One region of the Dechloromonas sp. HYN0024 genome, then DNA from elsewhere that is predicted to be linked to it. Evidence: riboswitches for the same ligand, from Rfam matches in the RefSeq annotation. Region 1 holds a riboswitch; each other region holds the start of a gene.
The links. A riboswitch is a leader RNA that binds a small molecule or an ion and turns the genes downstream of it on or off. The one in region 1 is predicted to bind cobalamin.

Region 1 (6,113 bases):
CATGACGGCGACGCGTTCGGCAATGGTGTTCTTGGTGCGCTGGGCAATATCGCGCATCTTGCTGTCGACAAGATCAACCGCCGAGAGCAGGGCATCGCGCTCCTCCGGGGTGCAGGCGACGCGGTATTCGCGCCCCATGATCTTGACGTCGAGGAAATTCGGCTCGGCGCTCATTTCAGGCATCCTCGGGAATCTTGTCAATCAGGCCTTCAAGCCGCTCACGGGCAGCCGTCATCGTCTGCCGCAGATGCAGGCGTTCGGCCTCGGCCGCGGTCATCTGGTGCCGCAAAACCTCATTCTCGGCGCGCAACTGGTGCACCAGGGCGACCACCTGTTCGATTTTGGCTTCAAGCGTTTCGAGTTCCACGTTCATGCGGCGAACTATAGAGGGAAAAACGCCGTGTGGTCAAGGACTAAGCCATTCTTCTAAAAGTGGTTTATAGCAATTCACCTGGTCCTGCCTGATGCGTTGCCGCAACAATGAATGTAGAATGCGCCCCGTGTCAGGTGCTGCGTACGGATTCTCCAAGCGCAGTTAAACGGGAAAGCGGTGCGTCTCCAACGAGACCAATCCGCTGCTGCCCCCGCAACGGTAAGCAAGTGCGGACGTATCACAACGCCACTGGGTGCAAACCTGGGAAGGCGATACGTCAAGACTTGCGAGCCCGGATACCGGCCTGGGACAAAAGCGGAAGTGCCACGGGGCTGTGGCGCCGGTTCTTGCGGCCAGCCCTCTCCCCTCGCATTTCCTTTTCAATGTCATTCCGGCATGCGGGGACGCCCGCCGGGAAAAGGAAAACCATGCATCCACGTTTGCACCCACTGGCCGCCCTGCTGGCCGTCTCGTTCGCGCCTTCGGCTTTCGCCCTTGAACAACTGGCCCTGCTAGACCCCGTCGTCGTCACTGCAACCCGCCAGTCACAGCGGGCCAACGAGGCCATTGCCGATATCACGATCATCGACAGGCACGATATCGAGAATGCTGGCCCCGCCACCACCCTGGCCGAATTGCTTGGGCGCAGCACCGGTATCGAATTTGGCCGGGCGGGCGGACACGGCGCTGATGAAAGCGTCTTCATACGCGGCACCAACAGCGGCCACGCGCTCGTACTTCTTGACGGCATCCGGGTCAATTCAGCAACAACCGGCAGCACGGCAATCCAGATGATTCCGCTGTCACAGATTGAGCGTATCGAAATTCTGCGCGGCCCCGCATCGGCAATATACGGTTCAGATGCCATCGGCGGCGTTATCCAGATTTTCACCCGGTCTGGAGGCGAAGCCCCGCGCTTCACCGTCCAGGCCGGTGCCGGCAGCGCATCGACCTATGAAAGCAGCGTCGCCCACGCCAACCGGATTGGCAATTTCTCTTACAGCATCAAGGCTGGCGTGAATGGCACCCAGGGGATCAACGGCATCGAGTCAACAAACTATCCCGGATACAACCCGGACAAGGATGGTTATCGCAATAACAACCTCAACCTCAATGCGGGGTATCGCCTCAATCCGGAAACGGAAATCGGTGCCGGTATTTTCAATGCACAGACAGTTAGCCGATACGATGCCTATCAAACGGATCCGAACACATACGCAAGCCTGAACGCTAACCGCGATTACGAAATGAAACATCGGACATCGGGCGCCTACGCCTTCGCAACGTTTGCCCCGACTGCGATCTGGAAATCGAACATCCGAATCGCCCAGGGCGTAGACCGGACGGAAAGCCCGGAATCCCTCATCGGCGATCCGATCAGCCTCTTCAAGACAACACAGAATCAATACACCTGGCAGAATGATATCGCCCTGCCGCTTGGCACATTGCTGGCTGGCTTGGAACGACTTGAACAGGAAGTGGATTCAACCAAGAATTTTTCGATTAGGGCGCGTAGCATTAATTCAGCCATGATCGGTTGGAATGCCTCGATCAATGCTCATGCCATTCAGTTGAATGCACGTAGCGACGATAACTCGCAGTTCGGGCAACACCAGACCTGGCTGGCCGGCTATGGTTTCCGCTTCGCTCCAGCCTGGCGGATCGCCGCAAGCTTCGGTACCGCGTTCAAGGCACCGACCATGAACGACCTTTACTTCCCGACCACCCCGGGTGTCGGCGGCGGCAATGCCAATCTGAAACCCGAGGAATCACGTAACGGCGAAGTTTCTCTGCGCTACCAGCAGGGCACCAACCACGCTCGAATCACCTATTTCCACAACACGATCCGTAACTTGATCGAATGGACTACTGACCCGAATACCTACTACTCGACCCCTGCCAACGTTGGAGAGGTCAAAATAGAGGGCATTGAGATGTCAGCTGGCACAACTGTCGGCAATTGGCTGTTGAATGCAAATGCCACCATCCAGGATCCGAAGGATATGGATACCGATCAACAGCTACGTCGCCGCGCCAAGGCTTTCGGTAACGTCTCGGCAACCTACGTGGCAGGCCCTTTCAAGGGCGGTATCGAGTGGAAAATGGTCGGCACCCGTTATGACGATCCACATTGGCAAACTCGCATGAACCAGGTCCGCATGGGTAGCTATGCGATAGCCAATCTCTTTGGCGAATATTCAGTTGCCAAGGACTGGAGTCTTTTTGCGCGCGTCGACAACCTGTTCGACAAGAACTACGAAGTCGCGCGATCCAAAAACGTGATTTACGGCACACCGGGTTTGACCGCCTTTGCCGGCATCCGCTACACCCTTCAGTAATATGCCCACCCGCCGTCGCGCCATCCTGATTCTCATCAGCCTCTGCCTGCTGGCCGTGGCGAGCATCGGGCTGGCGTTAACGGTGGGCAGTTTCAAGGTTTCATACAGTGACGTCCTGGCCGCCCTGTTCGGTCAGGAGGGCGGGTCTGGCGATGTCGTGCTGCAACTCCGTCTGCCGCGCGCCCTGGCCGGGTTTGCCTGCGGCGGCTTGCTGGCATTGGCCGGCGCCCTAATGCAGGTGTTGTTACGCAATCCGCTGGCCGATCCGTATGCACTCGGCATTTCCGGCGGAGCCGGCGTCGGCGCGATGCTCGCCATGCTGCTCGGCCTGCCTGTGCTCGGCGTCGACGGGCTGGCCTTTGCTGGCGCTTTCGCCGCGATGCTGCTGGTTTTCGGGCTGGCGCACGGTGATGGCAGCTGGACCCAGACCCGTCTGCTGCTGACCGGCGTCATCGTGGCTGCCGGCTGCGGCGCACTGGTCGCGCTGATGCTGACGATCGCCGAGGAGCATAAGCTGCGCGGCATGCTCTTCTGGCTGATGGGCGACCTCGGGCAGAGTGCCCAGTGGTGGCCGGCCTTCGCCGCCCTGCTGGTCGCGCTGCTGCTGACCATGCCCTTTGCCCGCGAACTCAACCTGCTTTCACGCGGGCTGATGCAGGCCCAGGCTCTGGGCGTTGCCGTTGGCCGCCTGCGCTATGCCATCTACCTGCTGGCCTCCCTGGCTACGGCGGCTTCGGTGACGACGGCCGGCTCGATCGGCTTTGTCGGTCTGGTTGTCCCCCATCTAGTCCGGCTGGCTACCGGCAACGACCAGCGCCTGCTCCTGCCGGCGTCGGTATTGGCGGGCGGCTCGCTGCTGGTCCTCGCCGACACCCTGGCGCGGACACTGATTGCCCCGCAACAACTGCCGGTCGGCGTGCTGACCGCACTGATTGGCGTACCCGTATTTCTGTTCCTGCTGTCGAGGCAGCCAAAATGAGCCGGCCGCTTCTCGACATCCGACAACTGGTCGTTGAAATTGGCGGCAAGACGGTGGTTGATCGCGTCGATCTGAGTATCGCCAGTGGTGAACGGATCGCCATACTTGGCCGTAACGGCGCCGGAAAATCGACCCTGTTATCGACCCTGGCGGGACTCCGTCCGCCCGCCGCCGGGGCCATTCTGCTTGATGGCGAAGATGCGGCCCTGCTCCATCCCCGCGAGGCAGCGCTGCGTCGTGCCTGGCTCGGCCAGTTTCAGTCCGACCCTTTCGGCTCGACCGTTCTGGAAACAGCTTTGACCGGTCGCCATCCGCATCTCGGTCGCTGGGATTGGGAATCAAGCCGTGATGCCGAGCTGGCCCGTAGCGCCCTCAAGTCGGTCGGACTGGAGGGCATGGAAGGCCGCCAGATTCACACGCTGTCCGGCGGCGAACGCCAGCGCCTGGCGATTGCCACGCTGCTCACCCAGGCGGCACCGCTTTACCTGCTCGACGAACCGCTCTCGCACCTTGATCTCAACCACCAGATGGCGGTCCTTGAACTGTTCTCCGGGGCAGCCCGTGACTGTGGCGCAGGTGTTGTCATGGTCCTGCACGATCCGGCGCTGGCCCATCGTTTCTGTGATCGCGCCTTGCTGGTTTATGGCGATGGCCGTACCGAGACCGGCGTGGTCGGTGACATTCTGACGGCAGAAAAACTCTCCGAACTTTACGGTTACGGCCTGCGTCAGATCGAAGACCGCGGCCACCGCTGCTTCATTCCCGAATAGTCGCGCGTCAGGGCGGCCCTGTGTTGCGTGGTCGCTACCCATTATTTGAAAATCTCTTGAAAACAAACATGACCATCACCCACGAAGAACGCATGCAGAAGAAAAAGGCCGTCATTGACAGCAAGATTGACGCCGCCCAGGAAGAACGTGGCGTACTGGTGGTCAATACCGGCAATGGCAAGGGCAAGTCGAGCGCCGCTTTCGGCGTGGTCGCCCGCGCCCTTGGTCACGGGCAAAAAGTTGGTGTTGTTCAGTTCGTCAAAGGCCGCTCGGATACCGGCGAGGAAGCTTTCTTCCGCCAGCAGCCGAATGTCGCCTGGCATGTCGGTGGCGAAGGCTTCACCTGGGAAACCCAGGACAAGGACCGCGACGCCAGGGCCGCCCAGGCCGCCTGGGAAATCGCCTGTCAACATTTGAACGATCCGGCCATCGGTCTCGTCGTTCTCGACGAAATGACCTATGCCTTCAAGTACGGCTGGCTCGACCTCGCTACCGTGATCGGTCAACTGCTCACCCGCCCAGCCATGCAGCACGTCATCATCACCGGCCGCGGGGCGCCGCAAGCCCTGCGCGACGCAGCCGACACGGTCAGCGAAATCGGCATGGAGAAACATGCATTCCAAAGCGGCATCAAGGCCATGCCCGGCCTCGAATTCTGATGCCAGCCTGCCCCGCATTGCTCATCGCCGCGCCAGCCTCCGGCCAGGGCAAGACCACTGTCACGGCTGCACTGGCCCGACTGCATACACGTAAGGGGCGGCGGGTCACTGTTTTCAAATGCGGTCCGGATTTTCTCGATCCGCAAATTCACGCTGCGGCCAGCGGTCATCCCTGCTACAACCTTGATCTCGGCATGTGCGGGGACGACGATGCCCGCTGGCGACTGGCCCGGGCGGCAGAGGATTCCGACCTGATCCTCATCGAAGGCGTCATGGGTCTGTTCGACGGCGAGCCTTCCGCGGCCGACATCGCCATCCGTTTCGGCATCCCGGTTATGGCCCTGATCGACGCCGGGGCGATGGCCCAGACCTTTGGGGCCATCGCTCATGGCCTGGCCAGCTATCGGCCCGGCCTGCCCTTTGCCGGCGTACTGGCTAACCGTGTCGGCAGCGCCGGCCATGCCCGGATGCTGCGCGACAGCCTGCCACCCGGTACCGGCTGGTTTGGTGCCCTGCCCAAATGCGATGACAGCCTACCCGAACGCCACCTCGGTTTGCTCCAGGCGAGCGAGATTACTGACCTCGAAGCCCGCCTCGACCATTTGGCTGATGCCCTGGCCGCCAGTGCCAGCGTCGACCTGCCGCCACCGATCGATTTCGCCGTGGCTCGACCGCCCACCAGCACCCCACTGCTCGCCGGCCAGCGCATTGCCATCGCCCGCGACGCCGCCTACGGTTTTATTTATCCAGCCAATCTGGATACGCTTGAGGCGCAGGGGGCCGAACTTTGCTTCTTCTCGCCCGTCGCCGGCGATCCGCTTCCGGCCTGCGATGCCGTCTGGCTTCCCGGTGGTTACCCGGAACTCCATACCGAGACGCTCGCCCGTCAGTCCTCGCTCTGGAATGCCCTGCACGACCATGTTGCCTCCGGCAAGCCACTGCTGGCGGAATGCGGCGGCATGATGAGCCTGTTCTCTGAAGTCGTAGACAAGG
Region 2 (6,113 bases), 300 kb from region 1:
AGCCCTCAAGCGCATCAAGCACGAAGAAGCCCCGAATGGGGTGCCGCTCGCCCCACCTTAGTCAGGCGATGCGCACCGATCACAGCAGAACCGGCGTTCAGTCCAGTGCCTGATTGATGAGCAGGGCATCCATTTTTGACCAGTCGAGTGCCGCCTCGACCGAATCCGCCAGACGCTCGAGATCAGCCTCGCGGCGGGCGGCAAAATCGACCGGTTGGCTTTCTGCCATACCGGCCCAGGCGAGTAACCCAGTCAACGCCTCGGGATGATCGAAAACCCCGTGGCAGTAGGTCGCAAACACCTGACCATCAGCTGAAATGGCGCCATCGTAGCGACCGTCAGCCAACCGGATGGCGCTGTTGGCCAGGCCCTCGCCCCGCGTCACGCCAAGATGAATTTCGTAGCCAGTCATGGCCGGGCGGCCCGGCAGAGACAAGTGACCACTCACATTTCGCAACTGTTTCTCGGCTTCCAGCGTCGTTTCGACCTCGAGCACCCCAAGACCAGGCGAGCTGCCGGGCTGCCCCTCCAGCCCCTGCGGATCGTGTATCGTCCGGCCCAGCATCTGATAGCCGCCGCACAGACCGACGACCTTGCCACCGTAGCGTAGATGCTTGCGAATGGCCGTTGACCAGCCTTTCTCATCAAGCCAGTCGAGATCAGCACGGACCGCCTTGGAGCCCGGTAGAACAATCAAGTCCGCCGGAGGCGGGGTTTCACCCGGACCGATCCAGCGGAAATCAACCTCCGGATGCAGGCGCAGCGGATCAAGATCATTGTGGTTGGAAACGCGCGGATAAGCCGGTGCGATGACTTTCAGTTTCGCCGCCTGTTGGCCGCCGACCGCAGCCGTTGCGATGGCATCCTCGGCATCAAGCATGAGGCCTTGCAGGTAGGGTAAAACGCCAAGCACAGGCTTACCGGTGCGTTCCTCCAGCCAGGTCAGCCCCGACTCGAGCAGCGCAATGTCGCCGCGAAAGCGGTTGATGACAAACCCCTTGACCCGCTGCTGCTCGGACGGTGACAACAGATCGAGCGTCCCGACGAGATGGGCGAACACGCCACCGCGGTCGATATCGGCGATAAGGATTACCGGACAATCCACCGCCTCGGCAAAACCCATGTTGGCAATATCGCGGTCGCGCAGATTGATCTCGGCCGGTGATCCGGCCCCTTCGACCACCACGCAATCGTAGGCGGCCGTCAGCCGCGCCCAGGACGCAAGCACCGCGCCCATCGCCCGTGGCTTGTAGTCGTGATAGGCCTTGGCATCGAGATCGAAAGCAACCTGGCCGTGAATGATCACCTGCGCCTGCTTGTCGGTCGTCGGCTTCAGGAGCACGGGATTGAAATCGGTATGCGGCGCAAGACCGCAAGCCAGCGCCTGCAAGGCCTGCGCCCGGCCAATCTCACCACCGTCGTCGGTCACTGCCGAATTCAAGGCCATGTTCTGCGGCTTGAACGGCGCAACCCGAATACCGCGACGATGCAGAATCCGGCACAGCGCCGCGACCAGAGTCGTCTTGCCAGCATCGGAGGTGGTGCCTTGGACCATCAGGGAAGAACAGGACATGGCGGGCAATGGTGTGAAAAAGGACGCAATTATGGCACCATCGACCTTCCTGATTTTCAGGAAAGCAAGTATCTCCGGGTGCTGGCCAGCTTCGCTGGCCGGAGAATCGGGAAGGCGGTGCGATTCCGCCACGTGCCCAGCGCTGTGAGGATGACGCTGACTGCAAATTGCCACTGGCCAACGCCGGGAAGGCGCAGCCAGTGGGTGATTCCAAGTCAGAAGACCGGCCGGGAGATCGTTTTCGGCTGCATGGAACGCAGCTGCCGTTTTTCCACAAGGGGAATCCATGGAAAACCAGCCCGCGCCACCGGCGCAAGCTTTCTCCGACGCCGACCGGGCGGCGGTGTATCAGGCCATTTTCAGTCGCCGCGATGTGCGCGGCCAGTTCCTGCCAACGCCTGTGCCCGACGCATTGCTCAGTCGCGTCTTGATGGCCGCTCATCACGCCCCGTCGGTTGGCTTCATGCAGCCATGGAACTTTCTGCTGGTCCGTTCGCAGGCGGTCAAGCAGCGCGTCCATGATGTCTTTGCCGAGGCCAATGCCGAAGCAGCGCTGATGTTCCCGGATGAAAAGCGCGAGATTTACAGCCAGCTCAAATTGCAGGGGATTCTTGAGGCGCCGATCAACCTGTGCATCACCTGCGACCGCACACGTACCGGGCCGGTCGTGCTTGGCCGCACGCACATGCCGACGATGGACCTCTACAGCAGCGTCTGTGCCGTACAGAACCTCTGGCTGGCGGCGCGGGCCGAGGGGCTGGGTGTCGGCTGGGTCAGCATTTTTCACGAAAAGGCGCTGCAGGACGCACTCGGCATTCCGCAGCACATCGTTCCCATCGCCTATCTGTGCATCGGTTACGTCAGCCATTTCAACGACCGGCCGGAACTGGAAAAGGCCGGCTGGCTGCCGCGCCTGCCGATCAATGAACTGGTCTATTTCGAGCAGTGGGGTGAAGCCGATGCTGGCCACAACTTGCCATTGACCGCAGCCCTGAGCGAAATGCAGGCGGCCATTCAGGGACAGGGTATTTTCCCGAAATGAGCTTTGCCATTGATGCCTTGTCCATGCCACTGGCGGCGCTCAGCGCCGTTTTACTGGATCGTGTCCTCGGCGAAGTGACCCGCTTTCACCCTTTGGTCGGCTTCGGCAACCTGGCGACGGTTATCGAAAAGACACTGAACCGGCGTTCGCTGGCGGGCGGTCTGCTCGCCTGGCTACTCGCCGTCGGGCCGTGGGTCGCCCTGGCCTTCTGGCTACGCCCGTTCGCCCCCTTCGCCGTCGATGTCGTTCTGCTTTATTTCGCACTCGGCGCACAGAGCCTGTGCGAACACGCCGATGCGATCGCCAGGCCTCTGGCGGCAGAACGTCTCGACGAAGCCAGGCAGCGCCTCAGCTGGATCGTTTCCCGCGACACCGCGAGACTCGATGCCACCGGGATCGCCAGAGCTGGCGTTGAATCGGTCCTCGAAAATGGCAACGATGCCATCTTTGCCACGCTCTTCTGGTTCGCCCTCCTCGGTGGCCCCGGCGCTCTACTTTTCCGCCTGGCCAACACGCTGGACGCCATGTGGGGCTACCGCAGCGAGCGTTTCAATCTGTTCGGCCGCTGTGCCGCCCGTCTTGACGATGGGCTGAACTTCATTCCGGCCCGCCTCACCGCCCTCTCCTATTCACTGCTCGGCCACACCCGCAACGCGCTGGCCTGCTGGCGGGCACAGGCGCCGGGCTGGGACAGCCCGAACGCCGGCCCCGTGATGTCGGCCGGTGCCGGCAGCCTTGGCGTACTGTTGGGCGGTGCCGCGATTTATCATGGGCAGGAAGAAATCCGCCCGCCGCTCGGTAGCGGCCAGCCTCCCGTGGCGGCCGACCTTGGCCGGGCGATAACACTGATCCAGCACAGCCTGTGGCTATGGCTGGCTGCTTTATTGATGATCGGACTACTGAATGCTTGAACACGGCGGCAACCTGCGCAAGGCGGCAATCCAATACGACATTCCGCTGGTTGACTGGCTCGACCTGTCGACCGGCATCAATCCGGATGGCTGGCCGGTACCGGCGCTCCCGCCGGAAGTCTGGCAGCGCCTGCCGGAGGAAAACGACGGCCTGGAGGCAGCTGCTGCGGCCTATTACGGCAACACCAACCTGCTCCCGGTGGCCGGTTCGCAAGCCGCCATTCACTGGTTGCCAGCCCTCTTGCCACGCGCTGTCGTGGCCTGCATTTCGCCGATCTACAGCGAGCACCCGCAAGCCTGGCAACGGGCCGGACACAAGATGCGTTTTCTGCAAAACGCCATGCTGCCGCGCGCTCTGGCGACAGCGACGCCCTATGTACTGCTATGCAACCCGAACAATCCGACGGCCGAGCGCCACCCCCATGATGTCGTGCTCGATGCTGCCAGACAGCTGAAAAAACGCGGTGGCTGGCTAATTGTGGACGAGGCCTTCATGGACCCGACACCGGACGAGAGCCTGACGTCGCTAGCCGGCACCGACGACGCCCCCAACCTGATCGTGCTGCGCTCCCTTGGCAAATTTTTCGGCCTGGCTGGCGCCCGTGTCGGCTTCATTTTTGCCGCACCCGATATCCTGGCCCGGATGAGCGAGGCAATGGGGCCGTGGACGGTCAGCCACCCGGCCCGCCAGGTCGCCCGACTGGCCTTGCTCGACACTGCCTGGCAGGAGACCGCCCGGCAGCACCTGCAGGGGGCTGGCGAACGCCTGCACCATCTGCTGGCCCCGCTCGGCGACGTCAAATCCACTGCCCTCTTTGCCACGCTGAGCAGTGCCCGGTCAGCCGAGTTGCATGAGATGCTGGCCCGCCAGGGCATCCTCACCCGCCACTTCGAACAGCAACCGCTGTTGCGCTTCGGGCTACCGGCTAGTGCAGCGGACTGGCGGCGCCTGACTGCTGCACTAGCCGCATGGAAATCGCCATGAGACACGCCGCCTTATCGTTTGGTCGCCCTCGGCCGGCCCTTGTTTCCCTATGTGCGGCCCTGCTCGTATCGACAGCCGCCTACGCCGATCTGCTTTTCAAGGACGATAGCGGCCAGGAAGTGCGCCTCAAGACACCGGCCAAACGTATCGTCACCCTGGCTCCGCATGCCGCCGAAAGCCTCTATGCCGCAGGGGCTGGCGACAAGCTGGTTGGCACCGTCGATTACAGCGACTACCCGGCGGAAGCGAAGAAAGTGCCGCGCGTCGGTGGCTATTCGCGCCTCGATCTGGAAGCCGTCGCCGCCCTCAAGCCGGATCTCGTTCTGGCCTGGGAAAGCGGCAACAACATGACCCAGGTCGACCAGCTCAAGGCACTCGGCCTGACGGTTTATGTGTCACAGCCGAATACCATCGACAACATCGCAGGCCAGATCGAACGCCTCGGCCAGCTGGCCGGCACGGAAGCAGTCGCCAATGCGACGGCAGATCGTTTCCGTAAGCGCCTCGCCAGCCTGCGGGCAAGCAATGCCGGCAAACCCAAAGTCCGCGTCTTTTACCAGATATGGAAAGCACCACTGATGACCGTCGGTGGTCCCCAAATCATCAGCGACGCCATCCGGATTTGTGGCGGCGAGAATATTTTTGGCCACCTCAAACAGATGGCGCCCAACGTCACCGTTGAAGCTGTCCTCGAAGCTGACCCGGAAGCCATCATTGCGACCGGCATGGGGGATGCGCAGCCCGAATGGCTGCATGACTGGGACCCATGGACAAGAATGACCGCGGTCAAACGCCATAACCTGTTCCACATCAACCCCGACATCATGCAACGCCACACGCCGCGCATCCTCGACGGCACCGAGCAGCTTTGCGCCCACCTCGATACCGCCCGCCGCCTCCGTCCCGGTAAATAACCATGTCCCGCCTGCCCCAACGCATCGTCTGCCTGACCACCGAAACCGTCGAGGTACTCTACGCCCTCGGCGAGCAGGATCGCATCGTCGGCATTTCCGGCTACACGGTACGTCCGCCTGAAGCGCGCAAGGAAAAGCCCAAGGTCTTTGCCTTCACCAGCGGCGACATCGACAAGATTCTCGCTACCCGCCCCGATCTGGTCCTCACCTTCTCCGACCTGCAATGCGACATCTCTCGCGACCTGATCAAGGCCGGGGTAACGGTTTATGCCTTCAATACACGTAGTGTCGAAGACATTCTCGGCATGATCGAAACCATCGGCCGGCTGGTCGGGGCCGAAGCCAAGGCCCTGGCCATCGTCGCCGGACTGGAAGCACAGATCGAACAGACCCGCGCCATAGCCGCCGAACGCCTGGCGAGAACCGGCAAAAGGCCGCGCGTCTATTTCGAAGAGTGGGACGAACCACTGATCAGCGGCATACGCTGGGCCTCGGAACTGATAGCCATCGCCGGCGGCGAAGACATCTTTGCCGAACGGGCGCGCTCGCCACTGGCCAGAGACCGCATGCCCAGGCCGGAAGAGATCATTGCCGGCAACCCGGACGTCATCATCGGCTCATGGTGCGGCAAACACTTCCGCCCCGAGCGCGTCGCCTCGCGCCCGGGCTGGGAGACCATCCCTGCCGT
Region 3 (6,113 bases), 300 kb from region 1:
GTTTACCGTGGCGCTCAGGCATACCTCTTGGCGAGCGTAACGTCCGGCATTCTGGACGGCATTGTTGAGCATGTCGGTGATCAGGTCGCGGTCAAGCGGCCATTCGTCTACAACAGTGCAATTGACTGTGAGGGCAATGTTGCGGACGGCCAGATGCTTCTGCTGGGCGAGCATGACTTCGTCGCAGATGTCGCCGACGATGGCGGGCGTGATGGCGGCAACAGCATCCTGGCGCAGCAGGTGGTAGGCAGTCAGGGTGCGCGACAGGCGGGTGGCGGCGGATTCGATGGCGTAACGGGCTTCTGCCATCTCAATGCCATGCTCCGCCTCACTCGCGGCGATCAGGGATTCGGCGATAAATAGCTGGTTCTTGGCGTCGTGAACGCCCGAGGCGAGAATGTCGAGCTGTTTATGCATGCTTTGTCTCCAGCTGTTTTTTTCTCAAGCATAACCTGTCAGGCCGTAGAACGCAGCGTATATGCGAGACATAGGCGCAGCGGAATGGCGGCGGCAGTGAACAGATCGGTCAGTTCGCTGGTGCTCAGGGTGGCTGGCATGACGCTGACCCGCCCGTTGCCGACCGCGAAAACCGGCGTCTCGAGCAAGGCGCGGCGGGCCGATTCGAGGGCGGCTATAGTCTCGCTATCGAGATTCGTACTGGACAGGACGAGAAAGTGAATGGCCGGGGCCGGGGCGCTGGTCAGCGGATCGCTGTCGGCCGCACGGGGCAGGGGGGTGCTGCGCACCCGCGTATCTTCCTCGATGCGCCAGGGCCAGATGTAAAGGCCGGGGGCTTCTGCGGGGCGACTGACGCTGACCGGCAGCGTGGCGTGTTGCTCGAGAACCTGGCACAAGGCGGTCAGGCGGGCGAAAAGAGGCATGGCGTTCTCCTGAACGTGCCGGGTGGCTGTTCAGGCTAGCACAATGCAGCTCAGCGGGTTGTCTGCTTCAGACAGAGTGGCAAACCGGCAGCGACCAGGGTGACCTGATCACAGACCGTTGCGATGCGCTGATTGAGCCGGCCCTGTTCGTCGGCAAACAGGCGGGACACGGGATGCATCGGCACGATTCCCCAGCCGACTTCGTTGGAGACCAGGATGATGTGGCCGGGCAATTGCGGTAACAGCTCGACGAGTGCGGCGGTTTCGTCACGGAGCAGGGGACAGGCGATGGCCTCGCCGGCCTCGGCCTGCGCCGCCGCCTGACCGGCGAAGATCAGATTGGACAGCCACAGGGTCAGGCAATCGACCAGTATGCAGGTGTCTGCTGCGGCCAGTTCGCGCAGGCGGCTTGCCAGGTGCAGGGTTTCCTCGACACAGCCCCAGTCGGCCGGCCGGCGTTCACGGTGATGGGCGACGCGGCGGGTCATTTCGCCATCGAGGGCTTGAGCGGTGGCGAGGTAGACCACCTTAAGGCAGCGTTGGCTCGCCGATTCGCGGGCCCGCTGTTCTGCCAGCAGGCTCTTGCCGGAACGGGCTCCGCCGAGAATAAGTTCTTTCATGCCGGCACTTTAGGTGATTGCATAGCCAACCGGCAAGCCGGATAATTCGTCCCGATTCGACGTAACGGAACCCGGTGCAATTCCGGGGCGGGCCCGCCGCTGTAATCGGGGACGGCAGCTGCACGATGCCACTGGTGAAAGCCGGGAAGGCGCAGCGAACCGGCTGATCCGAAAGCCAGAAGACGTGTCGAGTCCTCTTGGGAAACCTGTGGACAGGGTTTCGCGGCCGTGCCTTGGCGATTTTCGCCTGGCGTCGCCGCGAGGCCCTTTTCCTTTTGGAGAATCGGATGCATTCGTTTCAGATTACCGCCCCGGACCGGGCCATTGAAGCCTCACTGATCAACAAGGTCGACCGCAAGACCAAGCCGCTCGGTGCGCTTGGCCTGCTCGAACGTACGGCGATCAGGGTCGGCCTGATCCAGCAGCGGCTCGATCCGCAATTCGGCCAGCCGCATCTGCTGGTTTTTGCCGGCGACCACGGGGCGGCCAAGGCCGGTGTCTCGGCCTACCCGCAGGATGTGACCTGGCAGATGGTCGAGAACTTTCTGGCGGGTGGTGCAGCGATCAATGTCTTCGCCCGGCAGAACGGGCTGCATCTGGCCATCATCGATGCTGGTGTCGCCCATGATTTCGGCAAGCGGGCCGGGCTGATCGATGCCAAGGTGGCGTTCGGTACGGCGAATTACATCGAGGCAGCCGCGATGAGCGCTGATCAGTGTGCGCAGGCCATCGCGCGCGGCGCAGAAATCAGCCGCAATCTGGCAGCCAATGGCTGCAATGTCGTCGGCTTTGGCGAAATGGGTATCGGCAATACGGCGTCGGCCTCGCTGATTACCCATTGTCTGACCGGTCTGCCGCTGGCCGAATGCATCGGTCGCGGCACCGGCCTGGACGATACCGGGCTGGCCCGCAAGCACGCGTTGCTCGAAACGGCGCTCCAGCGCTATCGCGCAGCCGGCGGCGGTAACGAGCCATTGGCGGTGCTGGCCGAATTCGGTGGCTTTGAGATCGCCATGATGGTTGGTGCCATGCTTGGCGCGGCAGAAGCGAGGATGACCCTGCTCATCGATGGTTTTATTGTCAGTGCGGCGGCATGGGTGGCGACCCGTCTGGCCCCGGCGCTGGCCGACTATTGTGTGTTCTGCCACCGCTCGGCCGAGGCGGGGCATCGCGCCCAGTTGTCGGCGCTCGGTGCCGAACCTTTGCTTGACCTCGGTCTGCGACTTGGCGAAGGGACCGGCGCGGCGCTGGCCTTTCCGCTGGTGCAGGCATCACTCAATTTTCTCATCGAAATGGCCAGTTTCGAATCGGCCGGCGTGTCCGACAAAAACGCGGACTAGGTCTGATGCTACGTCACGAGCTGGAATATTTCTTCGGTGCCATCCGCTTTTTTACGCGGCTGCCAGTACCCGGCTGGGTCGGGCATTCGGCCGAGGCGCTCAATCATTCGGCACGCTACTTTCCGGCCGTCGGCCTGATCGTCGGCGGCATTGGTGCACTGGTCTATCTTTGCGCGGTAATGCTTTGGCCGCAGCCGGTGGCCGTGCTGCTGTCGATGACGGCAACCATTTATGCAACCGGGGCTTTCCACGAGGATGGGCTGGCTGACACCGTTGATGGCTTCGGTGGTGGCTGGAATAAATTACGTATCCTCGAGATCATGAAGGACTCGCGGGTCGGCAGCTACGGTGTGGTGGCGATGGTATTGGCGCTGCTCGGTAAATTCACCCTGCTTTCTTCGCTTGATGGCGCCCTGGTTCCCTTTGCCCTGATCGCCGGCCACGCCCTGTCACGCTTCTGCGCCACGACCCTGTTGGCGACGATGGATTATGTGCGCGAGGATATGCAGTCGAAAGCCAAGCCCCTGGCCACCCGGCTGTCCGTGGGTGCGATGCTGGTCGGGCTGGCCTTCGTGCTGCCGGCACTGGGTTTTCTGCCCTTGGCCAAGGGGCTGGCTGGTGGCGTGATGGCGGCGCTCGTCACGCTCTGGCTGGCGGCCAAATTTCGGCGCTGGTTGGGCGGCTATACGGGCGACTGCCTGGGGGCGACGCAGCAGCTTAGCGAAATCGCCTTCTATCTCGGGCTGCTGGCGAACTGGCTGCCATGATCCTGCATCTGATCCGCCACCCTAAGCCGATGATCGAAGCGGGTATTTGCTATGGAAGAAGCGATCTTCCGGCCGCCATTGAGTCGGCCGACCTTGCCCGTCTGCGCACCGAGTTGCCGCCCGGTCTGCCGGTGTGGAGCAGCCCGCTACAGCGCTGCCGCGTACTGTCGGATCAACTCCATGCGCAGCCGATCATCGATGACCGGTTGGCCGAAATGAATTTTGGCCATTGGGAAGGGCGGCCGTGGGATGAGATTCCCCGGTCGCAACTCGATGCCTGGGCGGCCGATATCGCGAACTATGCGCCACCCGGAGGCGAGTCTCCGACTGCCTTGCAGCAGCGAGCGCTGGCTTTTGTTGCCGGGTTGACCGTGCCGGAGGCGGTAATGGTTACCCACGCCGGGGTTATCCGGATGTTGCTGGCGCACTGGCTGGGCCTGCCGCCAGCGCGGTGGAACGAGTTGCAATTCGAATTTTCGACAGTGACCACGGTTTCCCTGACCCACGACAGCGCCGACCTGATCCGTCTGAATCGGTAGAATGTCGACTTTCGTTTCGAATGACCGCACTCTGTGACTCAAAATTCAAGCCCGGCCTATTCCAATAGCCAGATTTATCGCCGCCTGCTGACCTGGGTGCAGCCGCACTGGCGGGTTTTTGCCCTGGGTGTGCTTGGCATGGTGTGCACGGCTGCTACTGAGCCGCTATTCCCGGCTCTGATGAAGCATTTGCTCGATAGCGGCTTCGTCGCCAAGGACGAGCGCGACATTGTCCTGATTCCGGCAGCGATGATTGGCATTTTTATTTTTCGCGGCATGTCTACCTACGCCAGCGGCTACTCAATGGCCTGGGTCGCCGCGCGGGTCGTGCTTGATCTGCGTCAGGCCATGTTCCGGCGCCTGCTCAGCCTGCCGACCCGGTTCTACGACGACCAGTCGACCGGTGTCCTGATTTCCAAGGTGGCCTACGACGTCACCAACGTCACCCAGGCCGCCACCGGTGTCATCACCACGGTCATCCGCGATACCCTGACCATCCTCGGCCTGCTCGGCTTCCTGCTCTATCTTGACTGGAAACTGACCCTGATCGCCCTCACCGTCGGACCGGTCATCCTCGGCGTCATCAAGATTTTCAGCAAGCGCCTGCGGGCTGCCAGCCGCTCAGGCTATTCCGCCATGGGCCTGATTACCCACATCCTTGAAGAGGCGGTCGGGGCGCACAAGGTAGTGAAGATTTTTGGCGGCCAGAAATACGAGGCAGCTCGTTTCGACGAGGCGACCAATGTCTATCGTCGGGCGACCATGCGCGAAGCTGCGGCGGCATCAGCAACCGTGCCGCTGACCCAGGTCGCTGCATCGTCCTCGGTTGCGATCATTACTTACCTCGCCCTGCGTCAGTCGGCAGGGCCTGATGGCACAACGGTTGGCGAATTCCTCTCTTTCATTACAGCACTGCTCATGCTGCTCGCCCCGGTCAAGCGCTTGACCGATGTCAGCAACCCACTGCAGCGTGGTCTGGCCGCAGCAGAAAGCGTGTTCCAGGTCCTCGATGAAATTCCCGAAGATGATCTAGGCCAGTATGAACTGCCGCGCGCTAACGGCCATCTGACATTTGATCAGGTTAATTTCGCCTATCCGGGGACCAGTCGCCCCGCGTTGCAAGACATCAATCTGGATATCCTGCCCGGCCAAACGGTGGCGCTAGTCGGTGCATCGGGAAGCGGCAAGACGACAATGGCGGCACTCATTCCGCGCTTTTATCACCTGAATGCCGGACGCTTGCTGCTGGATGGGCATCATGTCGAGGAACTCAAGCTCGAAAGCCTGCGCAACAATATCGCGTTGGTCAGCCAGGATGTTGTGCTGTTCAACGATACGGTCCGCGCCAACATTGCTTACGGTTATGCCGGCCTGTCGAGTGAAGAAGAGATTATTACTGCGGCCAAGGCGGCCAATGCCTGGGAATTCATCAACCAGATGGATCAGGGGCTGGATACCGAAGTGGGTGAAAACGGCGTCAAGCTGTCGGGGGGCAGCGCCAGCGCCTGGCCATCGCGCGGGCTTTCCTAAAAAATGCACCTGTCTTGATTCTCGATGAGGCGACTTCGGCCCTTGATACCGAATCCGAACGTCTGATCCAGGCCGCCTTGGACACACTGATTCTTGGCCGGACGACTATCGTGATTGCCCACCGCCTGTCGACCATCGAACGTGCAGACCTGATTGTGGTGCTGGATCAGGGGCGCATCGTCGAGCGCGGCAGGCATGCGGAGTTGTTGGCGCTTGATGGGGTGTATGCCAAATTACAGCGTTTGCAGCACGATAACGTTGGTTCCCTGGCTGGCTGATTGAGCGTCAGATCGGGCCCCTGTCCGAGGCTGGTTTAACTGTTCGTCTATTCTTGGTGCGGAGTTCGCTGAGTGATAGAACGGAAGAATAGATTTTCCTTTTTTAGCTCCTGGTGAGTGCCGCATGCGTAAATTGTCACTGTACTGTAAGAGCTTTA

Region 2: linked by a shared signal. The riboswitch ahead of bluB (5,6-dimethylbenzimidazole synthase) and the one ahead of HYN24_RS14960 (TonB-dependent receptor domain-containing protein) in region 1 are both predicted to bind cobalamin.
Region 3: linked by a shared signal. The riboswitch ahead of cobT (nicotinate-nucleotide--dimethylbenzimidazole phosphoribosyltransferase) and the one ahead of HYN24_RS14960 (TonB-dependent receptor domain-containing protein) in region 1 are both predicted to bind cobalamin.

Annotation. Positions count from the first base shown of each region.
Region 1 is NZ_CP031842.1:3,107,028-3,113,140, forward strand. It holds gene HYN24_RS14950 (cell division protein ZapA) at 1-174, opposite strand, end outside; gene HYN24_RS14955 (hypothetical protein) at 176-373, opposite strand; cobalamin riboswitch at 489-696, shown strand; gene HYN24_RS14960 (TonB-dependent receptor domain-containing protein) at 802-2,712, shown strand; gene HYN24_RS14965 (iron ABC transporter permease) at 2,714-3,691, shown strand; gene HYN24_RS14970 (ABC transporter ATP-binding protein) at 3,688-4,461, shown strand; gene cobO (cob(I)yrinic acid a,c-diamide adenosyltransferase) at 4,530-5,120, shown strand; gene HYN24_RS14980 (cobyrinate a,c-diamide synthase) at 5,120-6,113, shown strand, end outside.
Region 2 is NZ_CP031842.1:145,261-151,373, reverse strand. It holds gene HYN24_RS00745 (response regulator) at 1-61, shown strand, start outside; gene HYN24_RS00740 (cobyric acid synthase) at 98-1,573, opposite strand; cobalamin riboswitch at 1,633-1,820, shown strand; gene bluB (5,6-dimethylbenzimidazole synthase) at 1,860-2,615, shown strand; gene cbiB (adenosylcobinamide-phosphate synthase CbiB) at 2,612-3,526, shown strand; gene cobD (threonine-phosphate decarboxylase CobD) at 3,519-4,511, shown strand; gene HYN24_RS00720 (cobalamin-binding protein) at 4,508-5,425, shown strand; gene HYN24_RS00715 (cobalamin-binding protein) at 5,428-6,113, shown strand, end outside.
Region 3 is NZ_CP031842.1:152,872-158,984, forward strand. It holds gene HYN24_RS00750 (ATP-binding protein) at 1-417, opposite strand, end outside; gene HYN24_RS00755 (Pvc16 family protein) at 456-881, opposite strand; gene cobU (bifunctional adenosylcobinamide kinase/adenosylcobinamide-phosphate guanylyltransferase) at 932-1,501, opposite strand; cobalamin riboswitch at 1,537-1,708, shown strand; gene cobT (nicotinate-nucleotide--dimethylbenzimidazole phosphoribosyltransferase) at 1,789-2,841, shown strand; gene HYN24_RS00770 (adenosylcobinamide-GDP ribazoletransferase) at 2,847-3,608, shown strand; gene cobC (alpha-ribazole phosphatase family protein) at 3,605-4,147, shown strand; partial or broken gene HYN24_RS00780 (ABC transporter transmembrane domain-containing protein) at 4,328-5,655, shown strand; gene HYN24_RS16060 (hypothetical protein) at 5,692-5,955, shown strand; gene HYN24_RS00785 (DUF6492 family protein) at 6,080-6,113, shown strand, end outside.